3 regions of the Rhizobium skierniewicense Ch11 genome follow, and region 3 is predicted to be linked to each of the others. Evidence: predicted binding sites of a transcription regulator. Region 3 holds the regulator's gene; each other region holds the start of a gene.
What was found. Region 3 encodes LexA, which represses DNA repair genes until DNA is damaged. Its sites were predicted from a motif close to TGTTCNNNNTGTGTTCNG; they were not measured.

Region 1 (3,279 bases), on a different contig from region 3:
AAATATCGAAGCTTGTCTCTGCGCCGCGATGGACGCCGCCGATGCCGCCGGTCGCAAAGACCTTGATACCCGCATGCTCTGCCGCGATCATCGTGGCGGCAACCGTCGTTGCACCCGTGCGGCGTTCTGCGATCGCGAAGGCGATATCGGCGCGCGACACTTTCATGGCATCGGTCGTTTGCGCCAGTGCCTCGAGTTCATGCTTTTCGAGGCCGATATGCAAGGTGCCGTGGATGACGGCGATGGTGGCAGGAACTGCACCTTGATCGCGGATGATCTGCTCGACGCTTTCCGCCATCTGGATATTGCCGGGGTAGGGCATGCCGTGGGTGATGATGGTGGATTCGAGCGCGACGATGGGCGCGCCGCGCTGCTTGGCGGCGGCGACTTCGGTCGAATAGGCGATGGGCAAAAGCTGGCTCGTGGATTTTGTCATTGGTTCTTCCGATCTATTTCAAAGGTCTCTTCACAACATTTCCGGTGCTGGCACAAGGTGCAGCATTGCGCGCAGACTTTGGTCGTTCAATTCTTCGGCTGTGGCGCTCACGGACTGGACGGTGATGGCTGCAGCGGCAGCGCCCCAGCGCAACGCTTGCGATGGAGGCTGGCCATGGGTGATCGCTGCCAGATAACCTGACGCCATGGCGTCGCCAGCACCCGTCACATCGCGTACGGCTTCGATCAGCGGCGGATGGAGGAGGGCGGTTTCCCGTTCGGAGAAAGCAACGACGCGGCGTGCACCGCTGGTAACGACGCCGCCCCGAAGGCCGATGTCTTTCAGGCGCTGCGGCCACTCCCGCACGTCTCTCACGCTCTGCCCGGTCAGCGCCTTTGCTTCAGCCTCGTTCATGAAGAGCATGTCGATATCCTGCAAGGCAGCTCTCAGTCTTGCGACCTTGGCAGGCGATATGGCGATGGCGGCCAAAGGCTTTTCACAGGCACGCGCGGCAATACCGATCGCCTGCAACGTATCTTGCGGAAGGTTGGCATCACACAGGATGACGTCTGTCGCCATGATCGCGTCTCGAACGGCGCGCACCCGCAGGCGACGCGGCGTAAAGAGTCTGTAGAGGTCCATATCCGCGATGGCGATCACAAGATTGCCGTCGCGCTCCAGGATGGCGGTGTAACTCGGCGTGCGGCGATCCAGAAATGTAAACGGCGTGTCTTCGACGCCCGCGTCGCGCGCCGCCGCCGATACGGTCTCGCCATTGGCATCGCCGCCGCGCGGCGCGATGATCCTGACGGTGAAACCGAGACGCGAGAGGTTGCGAGCCGCGTTGAACCCGCCGCCGCCCGCCTCTTCCATCCATGCGCCGGGATTGCTGGCACCGGCTATGGTCTCGGCTTCTATCATGCCTCGCCGGTCAATGTGGGCGCCGCCCAGAACGAGTATTTTCTTCACATCAACTTCCTCTGCGGATCGGTCACATGGCTTCCGATTCGTGCATTTTCACTGTTCAAAACACGGTCGTACCAGCCATTTTCTTCAACAGGCGAAAAGAAAAACAAAAGTAGAACAAAGGACTTATCCATATTTGTTTTCAATATGATGATGGCTCCTTGTGAAATGAGAACAAATAAAGTACAAAACGGCCATAGAGAGCTTCATTGCCTGTGCGGCTTCAATAACCTAAAGGTGGTTCCAGATGGCACAAAATTCTTTGCGTCTTGTAGAGGACAAAGCAGTGGATAAAAGCAAGGCACTGGAAGCGGCGCTTTCCCAGATCGAACGTTCGTTCGGCAAGGGATCGATCATGAAGCTCGGTTCCAATGAAAGTATCGTTGAGGTCGAGACCGTTTCTACAGGGTCGCTCAGCCTCGATGTCGCACTTGGCATTGGCGGTTTGCCCAAGGGCCGCATCATCGAAATTTATGGACCGGAAAGTTCCGGTAAGACAACGTTGGCGTTGCAGACGATTGCGGAAGCGCAGAAAAAGGGCGGCATTTGCGCCTTCGTGGATGCCGAGCATGCGCTCGATCCGGTCTATGCCCGCAAGCTGGGCGTTGACCTTCATAACCTGCTGATCTCGCAGCCTGATACGGGTGAACAGGCGCTCGAAATCACCGACACGCTGGTGCGTTCCGGTGCGGTCGATGTTCTTGTTATCGATTCTGTTGCGGCGTTGACGCCGCGTGCGGAAATTGAAGGCGAGATGGGCGATAGCCTTCCGGGCCTCCAGGCCCGGTTGATGAGCCAGGCGCTGCGCAAGCTGACGGCGTCCATTTCCAAATCGAAGACGATGGTCATCTTCATCAACCAGATCCGTATGAAGATCGGTATTTCCTACGGTTCGCCCGAAGTGACGACTGGCGGCAATGCACTGAAGTTCTACGCATCGGTTCGCCTTGATATTCGCCGCATCGGCGCGGTCAAGGACCGCGAAGAGGTTGTCGGCAACCAGACCCGCGTCAAGGTCGTCAAGAACAAGATGGCCCCTCCCTTCAAGCAGGTCGAGTTCGACATCATGTATGGCGAAGGCGTTTCGAAGACCGGCGAGTTGGTGGATCTGGGCGTGAAGGCTGGTCTCGTCGAAAAGGCGGGTGCTTGGTTCTCCTACAAGAGCCAACGTCTGGGGCAGGGCCGAGAGAACGCGAAAACGTTCCTCAAGGAAAATCCGGCCGTTGCTGAGGAAATCGAATTGGCATTGCGCCAGAATGCCGGTTTGATCGCTGAGAAGTTCCTCCAGAATGGTGGACCTGAAGCGGATGCCGATGGCGTCGATCCTGACGCTTGATCCGGCTTTGCCGAACCTTAGGTTGAGGCAGTATTTGAACGTTTGAACATCAAAGGCCGTGCGATTGTGTCGCGCGGCCTTTATTTGTGCCGTAACGCCGCCCTCTTTGGCTGGACAGGCAGGATGGTGAACGATAAAAGCCAGTGTTTTTTATGCTATGGCAGCGTGATCGCGTGGAAATGAAGGACTTCTTATGAGCGGTGTAAACGAGATCCGGTCGACCTTCCTCGACTACTTCAAGAAGAACGGCCACGAGATCGTGCCATCCAGCCCGCTCGTTCCGCGCAACGACCCGACGCTGATGTTTACCAATGCCGGCATGGTCCAGTTCAAGAACGTTTTTACAGGTCTTGAGAGCCGCCCGTACTCTACGGCTGCGTCGTCTCAGAAATGCGTGCGCGCCGGTGGCAAGCATAATGACCTCGACAATGTTGGCTATACCGCCCGTCACCACACCTTCTTTGAAATGCTCGGCAATTTCTCCTTTGGTGATTACTTCAAGGAAGAGGCGATTACCCACGCCTGGAACCTGATCACCGGT
Region 2 (3,279 bases), on a different contig from region 3:
TTTGACATCCAGAACCGACACCGCCTCGCCTGCCATGGCCAGATGCGCGTTCAACGCGTTGCGCAGCTTGTAGGGTTGCCAGTCCCGAGACAGATCGACATGCGCGACCTGTCCCCTGGCGTGAACGCCGGAATCGGTGCGGCCCGCACCACGAAAACTGACGGTTTCCCTGGTCAGCGACAGGACAGCCGCTTCCAGTGCCAGTTGCACGGACGGTCCGTTGTTTTGCCGCTGCCAGCCATAATAGGGAGACCCGTCATATTCGATGGTCATGCGGAAGCGTGGCATCAGCCGAGCCTCGTTCCGACGGACACCGGTGTGCCGCGCAGAAAATCCTGGGCCAGCATCGGTTTGCCGCCGGCCTTTTGCAGACGCACCAGCCGCACGGCGCCGTTGCCGCAGGCAATGGTCAGATCATTGTCCAGAACAGAACCCGCTTCGCCCATGCCACTGGCCATTTCCGTTTCCAGAACCTTCACGCGCTCGACTTTTCCGCCGATGTCCATTTCGAACCAGGCACCCGGAAAGGGCGACAGGCCGCGAATGTGGTTGTGCACATCCTGGCTTGCCCAGGAAAAATTGATACGGGTCTCGGCCTTGTCGATCTTGGCGGCATAGACGACGCCGTCTTGCGCCTGCGGCGTCAACGGCAGATCGCCATCTTCCAGCTTCAACATCGCCTCGCGCATCAGCCGCGCCCCCGCCAGCATCAGGCTGTCGTGCAATTCGCCAGCCGTCATATTGGGGCCAATGGCAATTTTTGCCGTCAGCGCCACGGGGCCGGTGTCCAGCCCCTTTTCCATCTGCATCACCATCATGCCGGTTTCGGTATCACCGGCCATGATCGCACGTTGAATGGGAGCGGCACCGCGCCAGCGCGGCAACAAGGAGGCATGACCGTTGTAGCAGCCAAGGCGGGTACCGTTGAGGATAGCTTCCGGCAACAACAGGCCGTAAGCGACGACGACGGCCACATCTGCGTTGAAGGACTTGAATTCCGCCCTATCCTCTTCGGCCTTGAAATTGAGCGGCGTCAGAACCGGGATGCCGAGCAGTTCGGCCGCCTGATGCACGGGTGACTTCTGAAGATCCAGCCCGCGACGCCCGCCCGGACGGGGTGGCTGCGTGTAGACGGCCGATATCTCGTGGCCCGCATCGACCAGCGCGCGAAGCGTGGGAACGGAAAACTCGGGCGTTCCCATGAAGATGATGCGCAGTGCCATGTTCGCCCCCTGCCCTGCCGGCCGATCCGCCAACCCATAGACACGGGGTAGATCAGATTTTAGCGCGGGCCGCCTTGGTGAATTTCTTGATGACCATATCCCGTTTCAGGCGAGAAATGTGGTCGATGAACAGAACACCGTTCAAATGGTCCATTTCGTGTTGCAGACAGGTGGCGAGCAAACCATCGGCCTCCACCGTCTGCTTTTTGCCATCGCGGTCGATATAGCCAACCGTCAGCGAAGCTGGACGTTCCACCTCGGCATAATAATCGGGAATGGACAGACAGCCCTCTTCATAGGCCGACACATCGTCCGACACTTTGAGAATTTCCGGGTTGATGAACACAACCGGATTGCGGTCTTCGTCTTCGCGCGAGATGTCGATGACCAGCATACGGCGCGGCACACCAATCTGGATCGCGGCAAGGCCAATGCCCGGCGCATCATACATCGTGTCCAGCATGTCATCGGCCAGACGCGTGATCTCGGCATCCACCTGTTCGATGGGCTTGGATTGCTGGCGAAGCAGTGGATCAGGCAAAATAATAAGAGGTTTGATCGTCATGGCTTCCCCATAACGCATCTCATCTTTGGAGGAAACAAAAAATAAAGGCCAATATTAGCGACCGCATCGGCAACAAACCGGACTCATTTACGCCCGATAAATGTTCTTGTTTTGATCTGACGAATCACACGAAATCTGTTAGATTTGGATATGAACATCGATTTCAATGCGCTTGGTACGACAGCCTTCATGCTCGGCAGCCTTCCCATCTCGGTCGGCGCTGTGCTCGGTTTTTTGATTGCAGGGTGCTTCATCGCCGCAGCCTTCATCTGGCGAAAACCGGCTGTTGTCGATCAGTCGCGCGAGGAAATCACCGAGCTTTTGAGAACCCAATCGGAACTGCATGGCCGTATCGCCGCCATGACAGAGAGCCTCAGCGCCCGCCAGAACGAAATGAGCCAGACGCTGAACGACCGGCTGGACGGCATGTCACAGCGCATCGGCACCACCTTGACGGAGCAGACCCGCTCGACCCACGAAAACCTCAGCAAATTGCAGGAACGCCTTGCCGTGATCGATGCGGCCCAGGGCAATATTCAGGATCTGGCCAAGGATGTGATCGGCTTGCAGGCCATCCTCAACAACAAACAGACACGCGGCGCCTTTGGACAGGCGCGGATGGAGGCACTGATTGCCGACGCCCTGCCCTCCGGTGCCTATAGTTTGCAGCCGACACTTTCGAACGGCTTTCGTCCCGATTGCACCATCCGAATGCCGAACAATGCGCCGCCTCTGGTCATCGATGCGAAGTTTCCGCTGGAAGCCTGGAATGCGCTGAAGGCGGATGACGCGCCGGAAGCGAAACGGGCCGCCACCCAGCAGTTCCGACGGGACATGGAAGTGCATATTCGCGATGTCGCAGACAAATATCTCATCTCCGGCGAAACCCAGGACACCGCCTTCATCTTCGTTCCCTCGGAATCCATCTTCGCCGATATCCACCAGCATTTCGAAAATCTGGTGCAGCGCGCGCAACGTTCCCGCGTCGTCATCGTCTCGCCTTCGCTGCTGATGCTGTCCGTTCAGGTCATTCAGTCTGTTCTCAAGGACCAGCGTATGCGCGAACAGGCGCATCTCATTCAAGGCGAGGTCGCCATGCTGATGGACGATGTGCGGCGTCTGGACGAGCGGACCCGAAAATTGCAGGCGCATTTCGGGCTGGTCCAAAAGGACGTGGACATGATGCTGACCTCGTCCGACAAGGTGCTGGCGCGCGGTATCAAGATCGAAAGCCTCGATTTTGCTCCGTCGCAAAAGGAAATCGCTCATCTGGAAGCCGAGCAGTTGCGCCGGGTGTCGGACGGACGCGCCGGTGCGGCCAAGCTGAGGGTGGTTGACGACGAGTGATCCACTCGGCACAGTCGATGCCTGTTTCGCTTTTGTTTTCGCCCCTTATGGAATGACCCGCATGATCACAGTTTTCGGCTCCATCAACATGGACCTCGTTGCCATTTCCGACCGCCTGCCGAAGCCGGGTGAAACCGTGACCGG
Region 3 (3,279 bases):
CCGCTGCCAGCTCAGCATGTGGGAGCAAAGATTATAGACGCGCCGCCACCGGATGACGACGACCCGGGAGAGACCACGGCTCCATCATCTCGGCGTTTTGCGGCTCTGACGGATGCTGAACGCAGAAACGCCACGCGAGACATGAAGACCGCCGCGTCAACCGTCGGCTTTTTCACCTGCCGTAAAGACATGTGGTGCATTGCGAAATCGGACAAGGACGTCACGATCGCCGTTGTCTTTAACACCGCCTTCACAGGCACGGCATGCGATAGTGCCGATATCGTGGTGACGACACGCCGATCTCCGTTCGCCGCGTGTCGCTCCGGTGCTCTTCTCATCAGCGCAGACACATTGCGACGCACGGGATCCCTCGAACTTTGGCTTGGAGGGCAGGGGCGGCCTGTTGCGCGTGCCAAAGCCGCGATGCAGGGACAGAACCGGTTGTGGACGATGCATCGCAGCTACGATTGGCGTAGCAAAAGCTACGATGACGCATTGCCTGATCATATCCAGCAGATGCTGTCTGTCAGCCAATAGGCGCCCGCTCCGATCATTTACCTATCTGGTGCGCAAGTCTTCCAGCCACTCTCCAGATGCTCTCGCTTCAGCCTCATGCTCGGCATCGCGCCAAACCTCCTGCAGTGCCGCTGTTTCCCATTTCTTCATGGACGGAAGAGACAGCAGCAATTGCTTGTAGGTCTCACTTTTCTCCGACAAACCCGTTCCATAAGTCTGAAACCGAAACGCAACAGGGCAGAAAAAAGCATCAACCGCCGTGAGGGTCTGTCCAGCAAGAAATGGACCTCCGAACTCAGAAAGGCCCTGCTGCCATAGAGCATCGATGCGGGAGATGTCATGCTGGAGGCTCCCGGTGATCTGGCTTGGTTTGATCCGTAGACCGACGCACATGGGGTGCTGGTTGCGCAGCGTCGAGAAGCCCGCATGCATTTCCGCAACCGCTGACCTGGACCAAGCGCGTGCTTTCGCGTCATCGGCCCAAACACCTGGGTGTCGTTCGCCCAAATATTCAATGATCGAAACGGATTCCCAAATCGTAAGATCACCATCAACGAGGCATGGGACCTTGCCTGTTGGCGAGAACGACTGGAAGTCGTGAACAGTCTCCCCAAACGGCACCAGCTTTTCCTCAAACGGTATAGCAAGTTCTTCCATCAGGACCCAGGGCCGCAAGGACCAGGAAGAGTAGTTCTTATTGGTTATGTAAAGCTGATACATCCGAAGCCCCCTGTTGAAGAACCGTGTTACCGCAGGTCATGTGATGGATACAGAGGGCCTACGAGATGGAAGACTTCAATTTATTTGATGCTTGGTAATCCATGCGAGACTGAAAAAAGGGGTGCTTCGACACGACTTCCGGGTCAAAGGCCATCATGAACACATCACTGAAAAACATCTGGAAGCGCAATCGTCATGCGGCTCATGACATCAAGGTCATCGCCAACATACCGGCGGTAACGTGACGGGATAACGCGGCGCAAATCGCACTCCCGCGACCATCAAAATCAAGGCTCCAGCAATCAGCAGCAATTTGAGACGAAATCAGCGCAGCGGAAGCCGCGCTGTGGCGAGAAAACGCCAGAGAATTTCGCGACCCAAACCATGCGATGTGCTCAATGGTACCGACGAATGAGACCGACCAGCTTGCCTTGGATTTTTACACGATCCGGTCCAAAAATTCGTGTCTCGTACGCCGGGTTTGCAGCTTCCAATGCAATGGATGCGCCCTTGCGGCGGAAACGCTTCAATGTCGCCTCCTCATCATCCACGAGCGCAACAACGATATCGCCGGGGCTTGCTGTGCTTCCGTCGCGAATAATGACAGTATCGCCGTCAAAAATTCCCGCCTCGATCATCGAATCGCCTTTGACCTCAAGCGCATAATGCTCGCCTGAACCCAGCATATCCATGGGCACGACAACGTCATGCGTATTGTTTTGAATGGCGGAGATGGGAACGCCTGCTGCGATGCGTCCCATGACAGGAACACTGACGGCGTTGGACAGGGCGTCGTTTGCCGGTGCTGGCGGCTCGACTGTCTTCGATTTGCCGAGGCTGCCTTCAATCACGCTTGGTGAAAACCCGCGTGGCGGCTTTGCTGGGGGAGTGTAGGACTCAGGAAGCTTGATGACTTCGAGCGCCCGGGCACGATTGGGTAGTCGGCGAATGAATCCGCGTTCTTCCAAGGCTGTTATCAGCCTGTGAATGCCGGATTTCGAGGCGAGGTCGAGTGCGTCCTTCATTTCATCGAAGGAGGGGGGCACGCCCGATTCCTTCATCCGTTCATGAATGAAGAGAAGCAATTCCTGCTGTTTGCGCGTGAGCATGGACAATACCCTTGGATTTCGAGGCGAAGATTCGCGAAACAAATACAGAACAGACACTATATGTTCCATATGTGTTCTGCAATCCCCTAAAATTTTGTAAAGTTCCTATTATTGTGTGTCTTTGCGCGTGACATCATCGTCCTGTAGGAAATGTTATAGGAACACGGCGTTGTTTGTCGCCGATAAACGGATGTGGATTTTCAAATGGCTCGCGACATCGATCACCTTGTCCTGCCGGTTTCGAGCCTGAAGGAGGCACGTGAACGCCTTTCAGCGCTCGGTTTTACCGTCTCTGCGCGTGCCAAACATCCGTTCGGCACAGAGAACGCCTGCGTCTTTTTGAAGGATGGAACCTATCTGGAGCCATTGGCAATCAGCGATGCCGATACGTATTCGATGAATGCCGTGAGCGGGATCGCCTTCGTCTCAAGGGATAAACGCTTTCGCGATAAGCGTGGCCCGAACGGAATATCTGCCCTTGTTGCCAAGAGCGACAATGCCGATTCGGATCATGAGCAGTTTGTTGCGGCAGGTTTATCCGGCGGGGATCCATTCTCATTCAGTCGTCCCGTGACATTGCCGGATGGCAACACCTCGCAGGCGAGCTTTCGACTGGCCTTCGCAGGCGACAACGTGAGTGATGTCTTCTTTTTTTCGTGCCAGCGCATCGCAGCACTTCCGGCTGATCGCTCCGATCTTGAGGGCCACAAAAACGGCGTCATCGGTATTCGTGAGGTCGTGCTGAGTGCAGACAGACCCAGCAACTTTGAGCGCCTGATAGAGTTGGTTTTCGAAGCGAAGGCCGTTGGCGGAGATGAGGAAGAACTTTATTTCCAGGCATCGAACGTTGGCCTTCGGCTCGTTACACAGGCAGCAGCCCGGCATCTCCTTGACGTATCCCAGCAACGTATCGGTCCGGGGTTGAACGGTGAAG

Region 1: recA (recombinase RecA) is a predicted target of LexA. The motif match lies at 1,505-1,522, and genes of this name have one in related genera.
Region 2: EKM04_RS19315 (DNA recombination protein RmuC) is a predicted target of LexA. The motif match lies at 1,890-1,907, and genes of this name have one in related genera.

What each region holds. Positions count from the first base shown of each region.
Region 1 is NZ_RXPG01000005.1:200,331-203,609, forward strand. It holds gene EKM04_RS04370 (pseudouridine-5'-phosphate glycosidase) at 1-436, opposite strand, end outside; gene EKM04_RS04375 (carbohydrate kinase family protein) at 467-1,405, opposite strand; gene recA (recombinase RecA) at 1,650-2,738, shown strand; gene alaS (alanine--tRNA ligase) at 2,932-3,279, shown strand, end outside.
Region 2 is NZ_RXPG01000029.1:185,291-188,569, forward strand. It holds gene truA (tRNA pseudouridine(38-40) synthase TruA) at 1-288, opposite strand, end outside; gene fmt (methionyl-tRNA formyltransferase) at 288-1,223, opposite strand; gene def (peptide deformylase) at 1,276-1,788, opposite strand; gene EKM04_RS19315 (DNA recombination protein RmuC) at 1,939-3,135, shown strand; gene EKM04_RS19320 (ribokinase) at 3,197-3,279, shown strand, end outside.
Region 3 is NZ_RXPG01000011.1:102,098-105,376, forward strand. It holds gene EKM04_RS11225 (ComEC/Rec2 family competence protein) at 1-537, shown strand, start outside; gene EKM04_RS11230 (glutathione S-transferase family protein) at 559-1,236, opposite strand; gene lexA (transcriptional repressor LexA) at 1,632-2,345, opposite strand; gene EKM04_RS11240 (VOC family protein) at 2,550-3,279, shown strand, end outside.